Regions from separate parts of the Rhodomicrobium lacus genome, predicted to be linked through region 3. Evidence: riboswitches for the same ligand, from Rfam matches in the RefSeq annotation. Region 3 holds a riboswitch; each other region holds the start of a gene.
The links. A riboswitch is a leader RNA that binds a small molecule or an ion and turns the genes downstream of it on or off. The one in region 3 is predicted to bind cobalamin.
Positions count from the first base shown of each region.

Region 1: another riboswitch for cobalamin. It lies ahead of EK416_RS12170 (DUF1636 family protein); the one in region 3 lies ahead of metE (5-methyltetrahydropteroyltriglutamate--homocysteine S-methyltransferase).
Region 2: another riboswitch for cobalamin. It lies ahead of EK416_RS00895 (TonB-dependent receptor plug domain-containing protein); the one in region 3 lies ahead of metE (5-methyltetrahydropteroyltriglutamate--homocysteine S-methyltransferase).
Region 4: another riboswitch for cobalamin. It lies ahead of EK416_RS15630 (FecCD family ABC transporter permease); the one in region 3 lies ahead of metE (5-methyltetrahydropteroyltriglutamate--homocysteine S-methyltransferase).

Region 1 covers NZ_RZNF01000012.1:607,019-611,142, forward strand. The annotation lists gene cobN (cobaltochelatase subunit CobN) at 1-897, opposite strand, end outside; gene cobW (cobalamin biosynthesis protein CobW) at 901-1,932, opposite strand; gene EK416_RS12170 (DUF1636 family protein) at 1,932-2,339, opposite strand; cobalamin riboswitch at 2,466-2,657, opposite strand; gene EK416_RS12175 (cobyric acid synthase) at 2,752-4,124, shown strand, end outside.
Region 2 covers NZ_RZNF01000002.1:39,627-43,750, forward strand. The annotation lists gene EK416_RS00895 (TonB-dependent receptor plug domain-containing protein) at 1-1,315, opposite strand, end outside; cobalamin riboswitch at 1,420-1,609, opposite strand; gene EK416_RS00900 (hypothetical protein) at 1,887-2,210, shown strand; gene rph (ribonuclease PH) at 2,606-3,319, shown strand; gene EK416_RS00910 (hypothetical protein) at 3,306-4,052, opposite strand; gene pyk (pyruvate kinase) at 4,115-4,124, opposite strand, start outside.
Region 3 covers NZ_RZNF01000012.1:1,666,587-1,670,710, reverse strand. The annotation lists gene prpB (methylisocitrate lyase) at 1-766, shown strand, start outside; cobalamin riboswitch at 828-1,021, shown strand; gene metE (5-methyltetrahydropteroyltriglutamate--homocysteine S-methyltransferase) at 1,121-3,451, shown strand; gene EK416_RS17040 (carbohydrate porin) at 3,820-4,124, shown strand, end outside.
Region 4 covers NZ_RZNF01000012.1:1,361,845-1,365,968, forward strand. The annotation lists gene EK416_RS15620 (ABC transporter substrate-binding protein) at 1-542, opposite strand, end outside; gene EK416_RS15625 (ABC transporter ATP-binding protein) at 539-1,318, opposite strand; gene EK416_RS15630 (FecCD family ABC transporter permease) at 1,315-2,298, opposite strand; cobalamin riboswitch at 2,453-2,650, opposite strand; gene gluQRS (tRNA glutamyl-Q(34) synthetase GluQRS) at 2,700-3,572, opposite strand; gene EK416_RS15640 (Fic family protein) at 3,594-4,124, opposite strand, start outside.

The sequences.
Region 1 (4,124 bases), 1.1 Mb from region 3:
ATCCGACTTTGCCCAGGCCTCGCGCGAAGACCCCGCCAACGCGATCTGCAACACGGGTGCATCGTAAGCGTCGAACGCTCCGTTTTCCGCATCGCGCGCTGAAAACGCCGTCGCATTCACGATCACATCCGGCACGATCCGGCGGAGCGCGTCGGCGAGCCAGGCGCGCGTCCTCTCGTCTTTGAGGCTCGCGACGAAGACGGCGGCTGTGTCGAAGCCGCGCGCGGAAAGAGCATCGAGCAGCGCTTCGACGGGCGCGGTGTCGGCGGCGGCGAGTGCTGCGCGGTAAAAGACGATGAGCGCGCGCGGCGCATCGCCTTCGCGTGGCGGCGCGAGGGGGCAGATCGCGGGATCGCCCGCCAGGAAACCGTGGCGCGGAAGCGGGTGCGCATCATCCGTCGTTTCCGTATCGAACCCAGCCGCGCGCGCAAGTTCAGCGAGGGCGGCCTGTGCTGCCTGCGCGCCGCCCTGATCGCACAGCGCCTGCAGACGCCGCAGCATGGCGACCGGCACCGTCGATGCCTCGTCGAGACGCGGGTCGACGCGCCCGTCGCCCGAAACGAACGCCAGCGCGGTGCCCTTCGCTTCCGCCAGCGCGCGAAGCTGCTCGACACCGTAACGCCAATAGTCGATGCCGCCGAGCAAGCGGACGAGAACGGCCCGCGCGCCCGAGAGCGTCTTCTCGATGTAAAGATCGACCGAAAGCGGATGCCTCAGGCGCGCGAGGTTGGCGAGGCGCAGCGTCGGGAGATCCGCGCCCGCACGCCAGCCCGCCGCGAAGGCTGCAAGGTCGCTGTCCGCGAAGGAAAGCACCGCGAGGTCGGCGGGCGACTGGCCGAGATCCTCGGCGACCGCCGCCTCTTCGAGGCCGTGTCGTTCGCGGAAAAGAATGTGCACGCGTCAGGCCCCGAGCGCCGCCGCAACCGCCTGCCCGTCGAAGCCCTTTTCGCCTATGACGACGAGCCGCGAGACGCGCTCCTCACTCGGGCGCCATGGCCGGTCGAACTGCGCGCGAACGCGGGTTCCGACGCCTTGCACGAGAAGCCGCATCGGCTTGCCCGCGATGGCGATATATCCTTTTACGCGAAGGATGTTTTGCGCACGGGCCGCTGCCTCGACCTTCGCGACGATGTCGGCCTGCGATGTCTGCTCTGGCAGCGTGACCGCGACCGTTTCGAAATCGTCATGGTCGTGCGGCTCGCCATGATCGTGATGCGTCGGGCGCGCGTCGAGGTCGTCTTCCGCAGCCGCGCCAAGCCCCAGCACGACGCGCGGATCGACGCGTCCCTCGGTTGCCCCGATCACGGGGATGGGGCGTGGCGATTCCGCCAGCACCGTTTCGCGCGCCTGGGCAAGCCGCGCCTCGTCCACGAGATCGGCCTTGTTCAGGATCACGAGATCGGCGCAGGCCACCTGATCCTCGAACACTTCGCCGAGCGGGGTATCGTGGTCGATACTGGTATCGCCCGCGCGCTGTCTCGCCACAAGCTCGGGGTCGGGCGCGAAACGGCCATCCGCCACGGCCTCGGCATCCGCGACCGCGATCACGCCGTCGACGGTGATGCGCGTCTTCAGGTCGGGCCAGTCGAACGCCTTCAGCAGCGGCTTCGGCAGCGCGAGGCCGGATGTTTCTATGAGAATGTGTTCGGGCGGCTCCTTGCGGTTCAGGAGCGCCGTCATCGTCGGCACGAATTCGTCCGCGACGGTGCAGCAAAGGCAGCCGTTCGTCAGTTCGACGATGGCGTCTTCGGGGCATGCGGGATCGGCGCAGCCCTTCAGTATCTCGCCATCGATGCCGACATCGCCGAATTCATTGACGAGCACCGCGAGGCGGCGGCCGTTCGCGGTTTCGATCAGATGACGGACAAGGCTCGTCTTGCCCGCGCCCAGGAAGCCGGTGATGATGGTGACGGGGACTTTCGCGAGAGACATCAGAGGCTCCTTTCAGGAAGCGGCGGCACGCGCGCGATGAGCGCGCGGCGGAAGCAGGCGGGGCGCTCGTTCCACGGCACGAGGCCGTCTTCGGTTTCGGCGTTTGCTGCACAGCCGCGATAAATGCTCGGCGCGTCCTCGATCGTCAGTTCGCCGAACATGTATGTCCAGCGATCCGGCCCTGCGATGGCGACGGTGAGGCCGCGATTGCAGTTCGACAGGCATTGCGCCGGTTCTATATGAAAGCGCGTGTCAGCGCTGGCTTCGCGCTCGGCGGCGAGCGCTTCGTAGAGCGCGCGGCCTGCGGGAGGCGCGGCCTTGTCGGCGGGGTCGCGTCCACAAAGCACGCACACGAAGACGGTGGCGCGGGGCGCTGGCGGGGCTTCACAGGTCGAGGGCGGCTCCATGCTTCATTCCGGGGAGCGGACGGCGAGCCGTCCGGCGCGTGCGGCGGGCGGACCTGCACTCCCCCCGTCGGACCTTGCGCTCCGGGACACCCCGCCCGGAACGGCGCTTCAAGGGAACGCGGCAACGCGATCCGGCAGGCGACGGCAGGTCTCCTGGCTCGCGGGTCACGGCCCGTGCCGCCTTCCCGGAACAGGTTCCAGTGGCAATTGGCGCAGGCTCGCCGCTCACAGTTGCGGGGGCAGCTCCGGCTTCGCACGATGTGGTGCGCCCGGTATTCCCTTTTCGTCCCCGAAGGGACCGTCGGCTGTGTCGATTTGTGATACGCCCGTGACGCGAAGTCAATCGGCGGGCGCTTTATCCGGCGCCCGGGCGGTATAAAGATTTCGCGCCAAAGAAGGATCGACACCGGGCATGACACGTATTCGCGACGACGAGAGACGGCTGGGCGACAGGACGGCCCGGACACTGATGTTTCAGGGAACCGGCTCGGATGTCGGCAAGTCGCTGATCGTGGCGGGATTGTGCCGTCTGTTCGCGGATCGGGGGCTTTCCGTGCGTCCGTTCAAGCCACAGAACATGTCGACCAATGCGGGCGTTACGGCCGATGGCGGCGAGATCGGCCGCGCGCAGATGCTTCAGGCCCGCGCCGCGCGCGTGCCGCCCAGCATTCACATGAATCCGGTGCTCCTGAAACCGCAGAGCGAGACCGGCGCGCAGATCGTCGTGCAAGGGCATGTGTGGGGCAAGGCCGAGGCACGCGATTATCAGTCGCGGAAAGCGGCGCTGATGCCCACCGTGCTTGAAAGCTTCGCGCGGCTGAAAGGCGAATGCGACCTCGTGCTGGTGGAGGGCGCTGGCTCGCCGTCCGAGGTGAACCTTCGCGCGAACGACATCGCGAATATGGGTTTCGCGCGGGCGGCGGACGTGCCCGTGGTGCTCGTCGGCGACATCGACCGGGGCGGCGTGATCGCGAGCCTCGTCGGCACGAGCGCGGTGCTCGACGCCGAAGATGCCGCCATGATCCGTGGCTTCATCGTCAACAAGATGCGCGGCGATACGGGGCTTTTCGCGGACGGCATGCGCTTCATCGCGGAACGAACCGGCTGGGCGTCGCTCGGCCTCGTCCCGTGGTTTGCGGACGCGCATGCCTTGCCGCCTGAAGACGGCTTCAGCCGCGACTGGGTGCGCGAAGGCGCGAAGGCTGGCCAGCGCGTGAGGGTCGCGGTGCCGGTGCTTCCGCATATCGCAAATTTTGACGATCTCGATCCGCTGCGGCTTGAGCCGGACGTCGATCTCGTGGCGCTTGCCCATGGCGAACCGCTTCCCGCGGACGCGGATCTTGTCATCCTGCCCGGCTCGAAGGCAACCATCGCCGATCTTTCCGCGCTGCGCGCGCTCGGCTGGGAAGCGGACATCGTCGCCCATGTCCGGCGCGGCGGGCGCGTGCTCGGCCTTTGCGGCGGCTATCAGATGCTTGGACGCTGGGTGGCCGATCCGGCGGGCATCGAGGGACGGCCGGGCGGGGTGCCGGGGCTCGGGCTGCTCGATGTCGAGACGGAGCTTTCGGGCGACAAGCGGCTTGCGGCGGTGACGGGCCGAACGGCGGCGGACGGCGTGCCGTTCTCGGGCTACGAGATCCACATCGGCCGCACCTTCGGATCGGACACCGCGCGCCCGCTTGTTCTTGTCCACGAGGACGGATCGTGCAGGCCCGATGGAGCGGTGTCGGCGGACGGGTGCGTGATGGGCACCTATGTCCACGGCCTGTTCGCGGACGACCGTCA
Region 2 (4,124 bases), on a different contig from region 3:
GCGTAAGTCCTTTCAGCGGCTCGACTGAAAGCTGGCCGAACACGCCGGCAAGATCAGCTTCATGCTGAACGGTGGAAGCGGTTTTTGCGGTTTCTTCCTGATAATCGGCCCCAACGGCTGCTGTGGCCCAGCTCGTCACCTTCGCAGTACCCAGATAATCGACCTTCCAGCGGTCCCCGTCATAGGAGTCGGCAACGATGGAGCCCATGCCGGGAATGGCGTTCCAGTTGTTATCGTATGCGGCGCTCCAATATCTCGTATCTCGATCAAGCCGCATTCCCTGAAGCGAAACGGTATTGACCAAAGCGCCATCGAAGAGCGTCACCTCGGTCCCCAGACGGCCGGATTGCTGACTCGTGAGAGCCTGTGTCCCGGGCCATCCATCCTTCGCCAGACCATATCCGTCATAGGAACTGTCGTATTTGAGGTTTGCATCAACAGAACGCGCGGCAAAGAATACCTTCACCTCGTTCGACACCTTATATTCGCCGGACCCGCTGAAGGTCAGGTTTCGATAGCTGTCGTCTTCGCTGCCAAGCGCGGCGGCCGAAAAGCCGTCGCTGCGCACGCTCTGGACCGTGAAGCGGGCGTAGCCGTTTTCGGTGCCGTAAGCCGCGCTCGCGGTTCCGCGCTGTGTATTATAAGCGCCTGTTTCGCCTGAGCCCGAGAGCGATGCTCCAAGTACGGGGCGTGCCGTATCGATTGCAATGACGCCGCCGACCGCCTGGCCGCCATAGAGCAGGCTCTGCGATCCCTTCAGCACTTCGATGCGTGCGACGTCCCCCGCGAGGACGTGCTCAAGAGCCGTGGAAACCTGTGTGCCGGTCGGATCCGATACGTCGATTCCATCGACGAGCACCTTCACATTGCGGCCGTAGGCGCCCCAGATCGAATAGGTGCTGGTGCCGCCCAAGCCCGTCTGCGCCACGGAAACGCCCGGCACCTGCGCGAGGTAATCCTGCACGTAGGTGCGGGACTGCGCCTCGATCTCGTCGCGCGTAATGACCGTCACCGCGGAGCCGACCCTGGAGATGTCGGTTGCGACGCGGTTCGCGGAATAGATCACGTCCTTCGACGGCTCGCCGGGAATGGCATCCGGCGCGGGTTCGGCGGCACCCTGCGCAACGGCTGGAGCCTCCTTCTTTTTCTTCGGAGCGGCGGCTTTCTTCTTCTGCTTTTCGGCCCCGTCCTTCTTCACGACGACGGGCGGCAGGGTATCGGAACGGGCGGCGGTTTGCGCCTGCGCATTCGCGGCAAACGCGACAAGGCTGACGAAAGCGACACAGGAGCGGGCGCGCGGGTATAGAGCGGGCATATTGGGCCTCGTGGAACGTGACACGTCACCACGAACCAAAGTCAGGAACGCCGCGTTGAGCGGATTCCAAGCCCCCATCAGGACACCCCGCCCGACGTGTTCGCGCGTGACCACGGCTGATGGCAGGTCTCCTGGCTCACGGGTCAAAACTCAACGCCGCCTTCCCGGTTTCCCAGTGGCCTTTGGCGCATCGCTCGCCGCTTACAGTTGCGGGGGCAGCCGCGGATTACGGACGTCGTCCCTCACCGCGTTCCCTATTATCCTCATCGGAGGACCATCGGCTTAAGGCATAGCTTGCATGAAGCTTGCGCCGCAATCACGCAAATGCCGCAATTCGGCATGTTACGCGCAAGCTGTGGCGCGTCGGCCACAAGCTGTTCAAGCATGCAACAGTTGGCGCAAATAGCCGTAGCTCCAACGGCGCCCGCTGCCGCTTGGGGGGCGCCGCATGAAACGCATGATTAACGCTGCCCTGCTAGTTTTACGAAAATCGTCTCGTTGCGTGGAGGGAGGCGCTGGCATGGCAGGCGCTGAAACCGAAAGTACTGTTGCGTCAAAGGGAGTGGGAGGCATGACGTGTGCTGATATCACGCGTTTTGTAATTATCATCAGCCTCGGCGTACTGGCTTTCATCACATTTCTGGTCGCGGGCACGCTTATCGGGCTGATGTGGCTCGACAGCTGGTCCTGCGGGCAATGCAAACAATATCCGGCGGGAATTTACATTCTTGGGGTTCTCGGGCTTCTGATCCTCGGCTCGATGGGGCAGGAGGCGGGCGAAGCGCCGGAGACATGGCGCAACTGGGTCGCCGCTCATATCCAGACGCTGATCATCCTCGCGCTGATCCTTGTTACCTTCGTGCTCGTCGTGAACTGGTGGTGGTGGTTCGGCTAGACGCGGCTTTGTGCGGCGGCGCCGCGCCTCGCTCGTGGACCGAAAACTCGGAAGCAAAAGACGCGTTTCGCAGGTGCCCACGACTGGCGGCGACGGCGCAAAATTTGAAGATCGGAGAGGCAGCTTGAACGGTCTGAGGCCCGCGCTTACCGAAGCGAACGCAATGTAAGCGACTTCGCTCGCGTGCGTCTGCGGCATTTGGCGAAGGATCAAAGCGACGCGGGGGCGGCCGAAAGCCGTTGATACCCGAAAAACGCTGGCCTACTGTCCGCTACGGCGTTCGAATAAGGATGCCCAACTTCACAATCGAGCCGGGTTAAACCGCCCGGCTGCGGTAAGGTGAGACTTATAAAAGGGCCTCGCGCAAGCAGCGCGCCCGAAAAGAAAGAAATTGCATGCGCCCCTCGAAACGGCAGGCCGGCGACCTTCGCCCCGTGAGTTTCCAGCGCGCCTTTTCGCATCACGCGGAAGGATCGTGCCTTATCAAGTTCGGCAACACGCATGTGCTTTGCACGGCGAGCCTCGAAGACCGCGTGCCGCCGTGGCTGAAAGGGCAGGGACGGGGCTGGATCACGGCCGAATACGGCATGCTGCCGCGCGCAACCTCCGACCGCACGCGCCGCGAGGCGACGACCGGCCATCAGTCCGGACGCAGCCAGGAAATCCAGCGTCTGATCGGGCGGTCGCTCCGCGCCGTGGTCGATCTTCAGGCGCTCGGCGAACGCCAGATCATGGTCGATTGCGACGTCTTGCAGGCGGATGGCGGCACGCGCACCGCGTCGATCACCGGCGCCTGGGTCGCGCTGCACGATTGCTTCCAGTGGATGCGCGCACGCGACATGCTGCGCGGCGAGCCCATGAAGGACAACGTCGCGGCGGTCTCCTGCGGCATCTACAAGGGGGAAGCGGTTCTCGATCTCGATTATCCCGAGGATTCGGATGCCGAGGCGGATGCGAATTTCGTCTTCACCGGCAAGGGTCAGATCGTCGAAATTCAGGCGACGGCGGAGAAGGGCGCGTTCTCCGAGGAACGCATGGCCGAGCTGACCGCGCTCGCGAAGAAGGGGATCGCCGAACTCGTGAATCTGCAGAAGCTTACGGTTCTATAATTTCTGTATCAAGGGCGGCAAAATCGCCGCCCAACCATCCAGCTTGCGGGAGATCGAACGGCTTATTGAATATAAAATTTTCTTTTTTTAGCCAAGTCACCCACGAACGCAGGAAAATGCGATAATTCTCTGTGCTAATTCTTAAAAGATTGATTTCGGTCAGTGTTCTATATTTACCTTTGCCTGTGTATTTGCCGCTTGCAAACACCAGCATCGTAACCGGTTGATCTTCGCTAGTTCTCCCAGAATTATCAAGATATCCGATACCGCCATGCGCCATCGCATTCCTTAAGATGCTACACCATTGAGATGTCGGCATCTTCTTTGCTGCAAGAAAGGCATCATCCGCTGCGAGTGAATTTGCGGTGTCGTCCGGAAGCCTATCAGAGATATTGAAAATCGGCGAGCGTACAAAACTCCAACAATCCTTTGCAAAAAATGGGGCGTCTTCAAATTTATTTCCCGCTAAGGTCTCTATAATACTTTGTGCGACTTCAGGATTTTTGTGCCGATCATCGGCATAATTTTTAGCTTGAGCGTAACGATGCCGCTCGATTCTCTCAATGGGGAAAACGATAATAGGTATTGACATGGAAATTAAAAAAGTAGTTGTAAGCGATCCAAGCTCAGGATTCTTAGCATTCAGACAATTTTTAGCGTGCGGCCAAAGCTCTTCCAGCAACTGCAGGCAACGCTGCGGAAGTTCGAGGCTAAAGTGCTGTGGATTACCCATACAGCGTTTCCCATCTAGGCGTCGATTCAGACTAGGCGGTCTCGGTACACCCCCGCCGCGCCTCAGTGCGGT
Region 3 (4,124 bases):
TGCGCTCTATCTCTCGGGCGCGGCGATGACCGCGTCCATGGGGCTGCCCGATCTCGGCATCATCACGGTGGATGAGGTCGCGTTCTTCATCCGCCAGATCGCGCGGGCGAGCGGCCTGCCGCTGCTCGTCGATGGCGACACGGGCTATGGCGAGGCGCTGAACGTCATGCATATGGTTCGCACCTTCGAGGATGCGGGCGCGGGCGCTGTGCATATCGAGGATCAGCTTCTGCCGAAGAAATGTGGGCACCTGAACGACAAGAAGCTGGCGGACGCCCGCGACATGGCCGCGAAGGTGGCCGCCGCCGCAAAGGCGCGCCGCCATCTCGTCATCGTGGCGCGCACCGATGCCGCCGCGAGCGAGGGGATCGACGCGGCCGTGGCGCGTGCCCGGCTTTACGTCGAGGCGGGCGCGGACGCGATCTTCCCCGAGGCGCTGACGAGCGCGGCCATGTTCCAGGAATTCGCGCGGCGTCTGCCCGGCGTGCCGCTGCTCGCGAACATGACCGAGTTCGGCCGCACGCCGCACTTCACGGCAGCACAGTTCGAGGCGTGGGGTTACGCGATGGTCATCTGGCCCGTCTCGTCGCTTCGGGTCGCGAACAAGGCGCAGGCGAAGCTTTACGCCACGCTCGCGCGCGACGGCAGCACGGAGGCGATGCTCCCCGAAATGCAGACTCGCGCCGAGCTTTACGACACCATCGGCCTCGCCCGCTACGAGGCGCTCGACGCCTCCATCGTGCGGACGGTGCTGCCGCAAACATAGATCGACATCGGCATATAAAGATGTCGTTATATCGAGATTGACGACGGTGCCGATCTCGATCACACTCATTTTCCGTCGCGGTCTGCGAGCGCATAGCCCGTGGCCAAGAGGGAAGCCGGTGCAAGTCCGGCGCTGCCCCCGCAACTGTAAGCGGCGAGTTTCGGCCCACCCATGTCACTGAGGCAATCGCTTCGGGAAGACGGGCCGAAGCGACGACCCGCAAGCCAGGAGACCTGCCGCGACGAAATCGAAGTCCTCGGGCGGGGTGTCCCGGTGGAGCGGTTGCGGCCCGCCGACTGGCGGCGTTCGCGCGCGTCCCATCACAGCCTTGCCCCAACGCAATGGGGTTAGAACGTGTCTTCCAGCATAAAAATCGCAACGCTCGGCACGCCGCGCATCGGACCGCGCCGTGAGCTTAAAACCGCGCTCGAAGCCTACTGGGCGCACAGGATCGGGGAGAAGGAACTTCGCGAGACAGCGGCCCGGCTTCGCGCCGACAATTGGGCGCGACAGAAGGCAGCGGGCGTGACGGTCATTCCGTCGAACGACTTCTCCTTCTACGATCAGGTGCTCGACACGAGCGTGATGGTCGGGGCCATTCCTGAAATCTACGGATGGAAAACCGGCGGCGTCACCCTCGGCACCTATTTCGCCATGGCGCGGGGATCGCAGGGAGCGGACGGCGAAGGCGCCTGCGGTTGCCCGCACGCGAACCACGGCGCGCCCGCGCAGGAGATGACGAAGTGGTTCGACACGAATTACCATTACATGGTGCCGGAGTTCACAGCGGGGCAACGCTTCACGCTGGCCTCGCTGAAGGCCGTTGACGAATATCGCGAGGCGCAGCATCTCGGCTATGAAACGCGGCCCGTTCTGCTTGGGCCGGTGACGTTTCTCAAGCTTGGCAAAAGCAAGGATCCCGCGCTCGACCCGCTCACGCTGCTCGACGCCCTGCTCCCCGTCTATCTCGACGTGCTCCGCCGCCTCGCCGCCAACGGCGCGGAATGGGTGCAGATCGATGAGCCGTGCCTCGTGCTCGATCTCGACGCCGCCGAGCGCGACGCGCTGAAGACGACCTATCGCCGCTTTGCCGATGCGCTGCCGAGCCTCAAGATCATGCTGGCCACCTATTTCGGCGCGCTCGGCGATAATCTCGATACCGCGCTTTCGCTCCCCGTGGCGGGGCTGCATCTCGATCTGTCACGCGCTCCGCAGCAACTCGACGATGTGCTGGCGAAAGCGCCGCGCGGCCTCGTGTTGTCGCTCGGCGTGATCGACGGCCGCAACGTCTGGCGCGCGGACCTGGCCGCGATCCTCGACCGGCTGGAACCCGTGGTCGCGAAGCGCGGCACCGATCACATACAGCTTGCGCCGTCCTGCTCGCTCCTGCATGCACCGGTCGATCTGGAGCTTGAACGCGATCTCGACGCCGACGTGAAAAGCTGGCTTGCCTTCGGCGTGCAGAAGATGGGAGAGCTTTCCGCGCTCGGCCGCGCGCTCTCGGAAGGCCGTGCGGCAGTCGCGCCCGCGCTCGAAACCGCGTCCGCAGCGCTTGCCGCGCGGCGCGCATCGCCCAAGGTGCATGACGCAGCCGTAAGGCAGCGGCTCGCAGCCGTGACGCCGCAGATGGCGCTCCGTCGCGCGCCCTATGCCGAGCGTGCCGCCGTTCAACGCCGCCGCTTCGGCCTCCCGCTGTTCCCGACGACAACCATCGGCTCCTTCCCGCAGACGGCAGATGTCCGCAAGGCACGAGCCGCCCACGCCAAGGGCGCTCTGACTGAAGCCGAATACGACTCGTTCCTTCGCGAGGAAACCGCGCGCACGATCCGCTGGCAGGAAGAGGTGGGCCTCGACGTGCTCGTGCATGGCGAGTTCGAGCGCAACGACATGGTGCAGTATTTCGGCGAGAAGCTCTCCGGCTTCGCGTTCACGAAGAACGGCTGGGTGCAGTCCTACGGCTCGCGCTGCGTGCGCCCGCCGATCCTCTATGGCGATGTATCGCGCCCCGAGCCGATGACGGTCGGCTGGTGGCACTTCGCGCAGTCGCAGACCGACCGCCCGATGAAGGGGATGCTCACCGGGCCGGTCACGATCCTCAACTGGTCCTTCGTGCGCGACGATGTGGCGAGAAGCGTCGCCTGCCGGCAGATCGCACTCGCGATCCGCGACGAGGTGGCCGACCTCGAAAAGGCAGGCGCGCCGATGATCCAGATCGACGAGGCAGCGCTTCGCGAGGGGTTGCCGCTGCGCCGCGCGGACTGGAAGACCTATCTCGACTGGGCGATCAATGCGTTCCGTCTCGCGTCTTCGGGCGTCGCCAACGAAACGCAGATCCACACGCATATGTGCTACTCCGAGTTCAACGACATCATCGACGCCATCGCGGCCATGGATGCGGACGTGATCTCCATCGAGACCTCGCGCTCGAAAATGGAACTGCTGGATGCATTCAGAAGCTTCAAATATCCGAACGAGATCGGGCCCGGCGTTTACGATATCCATTCGCCGCGCGTGCCAAGCGTGCTTGAAATGACGGCGCTCCTCAAGCTCGCACGCGAGCGGCTGTCCGACCGCCAGCTCTGGGTCAACCCGGACTGCGGCCTGAAAACGCGCCGCTGGGAGGAAGTGCGCCCGGCGCTCGAAAACATGGTCGCCGCCGCCAAGGCGCTTCGGTCCGCTTCCTAAATCTCGGCATAAACGATGGCTCCGTCTCTGATGGAGCCATCGCCTGAAAGGCTGGCTGATGTGCCTCGAAGGCCCAGTCAAAAGCCAAGCGGTGCCCACTTTTCGTATCTCTGGCACACTATCAAGTACATCGTGGCGCGCCTTCTGAATTTGGCACGGTTCCTAGAACATTTCAAAAGTAGCTCCGCCAGCAGCGATAAAAATTGTTTCAAGTAATCTGTGGTTTTATTGCCGCTCTGCGGTTGACCGCGTCCGCTCGACTCAGCTAGCAGATACACGCATGGGCCGCAAACGTAGGTATCCACAATCAGGAATAGTCGAAAGTGGTGTTGGAAGAGAGAGCCGAAACTCCATGAAGCGGGGATGAATTGCGCGACACGGCTTCAGGCCTCTGCGAGGATGTGCGCCTCAAGGTGCCGATCGGTGCCCTTTTCGCCGCTGCGGTGCTGCTATTTCCAGGTGGCTTCGATTTCGCGCTTGCGGACGAGAAAGACGGGCTGCCGGAACAATCGGTTGCAACCAGCCTCAACGGAGGACCGGACAAGGACTTTCGCGCGGCCCTTGCGAAAAAGGGCGTCACTTACGGCATCAATTACATCGGTGAGGGCTGGAGCAGCTCCGGCGGCAGGGAAGACAACACGACCTATCTCGGCCGCCTCGAAATCCTTGTCGA
Region 4 (4,124 bases), 300 kb from region 3:
GACGTTGTCATCGATTCCCCCCCGAACACCCAGCCGCGCCGCGAAACGGCCAGCACCCGCGAATGCACGCGCGACGCCGCGGCGCGGGCGCGAAGCAAAGCGGCGTCGATCCGCGCGATGTGCGGTTCCGCGCGGTCTGGATGGCCGACGAGCGCGGCCATGCGCCGAATTTGCAGTTTCGCGTCGTTGATGGAGCGGGCGACATCGAACTCCGCGACCGGCACACCCTTCGCTTTCAATATCTGACGCGTGGCAAGCCGCGTGAAGCGCCCGGCGAGCACGAGGTCCGGTTCTGCGATAAGGGCATCCTCCGCCGTGCCGGACAATTTCGGGAAAGCGCGCGCTTCCATCGCCAGCCAGCTTTGCGAGGCGTCGCGCGAATAGGGGCTAAGTCCGGCGATCTGATCGCTGTCCGCGAGCGTGAGAAGAAGCTGGTCGGTACAGAGATTGATGGACACGATGCGGCGCGGCGAATCGGCGGCGGCGACAGCGACGGCGAGCGAGGCAAACAGCATCATGCAGGCGGCGGCGAAGCGGATCACGGCGCGACCCACGGAACGAGCACGGGCGCGCCGTCATGCTCCGCCCGGAAGGCACCGATATGGAACGCGTGCGCCAGCATCTCGGGCGACAACGCGACGGCGGGCGCCCCGGATTCGATCAGCCGTCCGTCTTTCATGACCAGCACGCGGTCCGCAAACCGCGCGGCAAGGCCGAGATCGTGCGTCACCACCAGCACGAGCGCACCGCCGAGCGCCGTGTCCCGAAGCAGCGCCATCACGTCGAGCTGATAGCGCGGGTCGAGGGACGCGATGGGCTCGTCCGCCAGCACGACCGGCGCTTCGACCGCCAGCATACGGGCGAGCGCCACGCGGGCCTTCTCGCCGCCGGACAACTCGGTGACGGGGCGGTCGGCGAGCGCGCCCAGATCGGCGGCGGCGATGGCACGCGCGACGGCTTCGGCGTCGCGGGCCGGGAGATTCGCGGGATCGGTCGCGCCATGCGGATAGCGGCCGAGCGCCACCACATCGCGCACCGGCAGCGGCCAATGCACCGCGTGGCCTTGCGGCAGATACGCGAAGCGAAGGGCGCGCTCGCGGATCGGCAGCGCCGCCGCGTCGCCGCCGCCCGCCCGGATTTCCCCGCGCGACGGCACGAGCCCCGCGAGCGCGCGGAGCAGCGTCGTCTTGCCCGCGCCGTTCGGGCCGATCACGGCGGCGAGGCAGCCGCGCGGCAGGTCGAACGACACATCCGCGATGAGGTCGCGCGCGCCGAGCCGGACACCGAGACCGCGCGCCGAGAGATAAGCCGCGCTCATGAGAGGCCGCCCGTCAGTGCGCGGCGGTCGCGCACGATCAGATAAAGAAAGAAAGGAACGCCGATGATCGCCGTCAGCACGCCGACTTTTATGTCGGTCGTCGACGGAATGAGGCGCACGGCGATGTCGGCGGCAAGAAGCAACGCCGCGCCGATGGCCGCGCTCGGCAGCAGCAGCCGCGCGGGGTCGTGGCCGACGAGCGGGCGCGCGAGATGCGGCGCGACCAGGCCGATAAAGCCGATGGTTCCCGAAACCGCCACCGCGCCGCCGACACCGAGCGCCACGCCCGCGATCACCGCGAGCCGGAGCCGCGCCACATCCACGCCGAGGCTTTGCGCCGCCTCTTCGCCGAGGCTCAGCGTCCGAAGCGCGTTCCTGTTGGCGAGCAGGATCGCCGCGCCCCCAAGGATGAAGGGAAGCGCCAGCGCCACATGCTGGAAACTCCGGTCTTCGAGCGAGCCAAGCAGCCAGAAGGTGATTTCGAGCGCGGCGTAAGGATTCGGGGCGAGGTTCACCGCGAGCGCGGTTCCCGCGCCCGCGAGAGCCGAAAGCGCGAGGCCAGCGAGGATGAGGATCAGAAGGTTTGCGTTGCGGCCCGCCACTGCGAGCAGCACGAAAACCGACGCGAACGCCGCCGCGATCGCCGCCACCGGCAGGGCGAAAGACAGCGCATCGGCGAGTCCCGTTGCGATCACGACGACCGCGCCGAACGCCGCAGCCTGCGGCGCGCCGAACAGCGCGGGCGAGGCCAGCGGGTTGCGCAACAGCCCTTGCAGCGCCGCGCCGGAAAGCCCGAGGATCGCGCCGATGGCGAGCGCCAGCACCGCGCGCGGCAGGCGGATTTCCTGCACGATGATACGTTGCGGCTCGGTCCCTGCGCCGAACAGCGCCGCCGTAACCGTATCGGGCGAAAGCGCGACCGGCCCCGCGCCGAGCGAAAGCACGGCCAGCAGCGCCGCCACCGCGAAGAGCGCCAGCATCGTCACCGGCCACTTGCGGCGCGGCGCGAGCACGGCCGCTTTTACGGCCGAATCCGTATGGGGAACCTGTAAAATGACATCCTCCGCCGACCCGCCGTCGCACGTTGCGTGTCCAGAGCGTTTCATGCGACGGAGGCCGCTTGCACGCGTCGAGACAACAGTTACAGCGCCGGCCGGTCTCCTGGCTCGCGGGTCGTGGCCGCCATCGCCTTCCCGAACGCACGCGTTCAGTGGCTTCGATGACGGCTCGCCGCTTACAGTTGCGGGGGAAGCCGCGGAATCGGGATCGAGCGTCCCTCACCGCGTTCCCGTTTCACCCGCTTGCGCGGGCACCGGCGCTCGATGCGGCCTATCATAAAGCCAAAGCGACGGCAATGCGACGGGCTTCCCGTCGCGTGCGATCAGGCGAGCCGCATATGGCTTGTGCGTGGCACGGCGGCGGGGCTCCAATGCCCGACCCCGTGGCGGAGAATTTCCGCGCAGGGCGCAGGCGGCATCTCCGGCGGCACGTCCTGCCCGAGAAAGGCGAGTGCCCGCCACAGTAGGCGGCTATCGGCGGGGGTCGGCAGTTCCTTCGCGTGCGTCTGCTTGGAAAGCTTGCTGCCATCGGCGTTGAGCGCGAGCGGCAGATGCATGTATCGCGGCTCGGGCAGGCCGAGCAGCCGTTGCAGCACGATCTGCCGCGCGGTGTTGTCGAGGAGATCGGCGCCGCGCACGACATCGGTCACAGCCTGAAAGGCATCGTCGACCACCACGGCGAGTTGATAGGCGAACAGCCCGTCGCGGCGCAGCACCACGAAATCGCCCACGGTCGCAGCGACGTCCTCGCGCTGCGGACCGAACACGCGATCGGCGAAGTCCACGACGCCAGCGGGAACGCGGAGGCGCACGGCGGCATCGTCGCGCGGCGCCGTGAAGGCGTGGCATGTGCCGGGATAGACCGCGCCGCCGATCCGGGCGAGATCGGCCCGTGAGCAGCGGCACCAGAAGACGTTTCCCGCGCGCCTGAGCGTTTCGAGCGCGTGCGCGTAGGCATCGAGCCTCCCGCTCTGAAACAACACGTCGCCGTCCCACTCGAAACCGTAAGCCCCAAGTTGCGCGAGGATGCGCGCCGCCGCCCCCGGCATCTCGCGCGGCGGGTCGATGTCTTCCATCCGCACGAGCCAGCGTCCGCCCGCAGCGCGCGCATCGCAATAGCTCGCGACGGCGGCGACGAGCGAGCCGAAATGCAAGGGCCCCGTGGGCGAGGGCGCGAAGCGGCCGATATGGGTCATGCCGCAACCCGTCGCGCTCGACTAATTAGCGAAAGGTTCCGCGCCTTGATTGAGAATAGATAGGTATCTATCATAAACGAATATTTTATGTCGTCCCTTTCCTGTGGCTTCTTTTGTGATGCCAAGACTTTCAAGAGCGTTCAAGGCGCGCAACACGGTTGGAAGCGCAAGATCGCAGTCATCCTTTATTCGGGTTGTGTTCGTGACGGGATACCTCTTCATGAAGTCATACACAGTGAACACACTTGCTGCGTGTCTGCCTGAGTTGACTATTCTCTCCTTATCTTTCGCAAACAAAGCAAGAATATTTTTTGCCGTGTCTGTAGCTTGATTTGCCGTTTCGGCCACGCCCACAAGAAAGAACCTGACCCAATCTTCCAAATTTCCGGTTTCCCTCACAGATTGAAGAAGACCATAATATTTTTCTCTATTGGTTTTGAAATACAAACTAAGATACAACAATGGCTGCTTGAGAATTCCTTTCTCGCACAAGATGAAAGTAATGAGAAGGCGGCCAAGCCGCCCGTTTCCGTCGAGGAAGGGATGGATCGT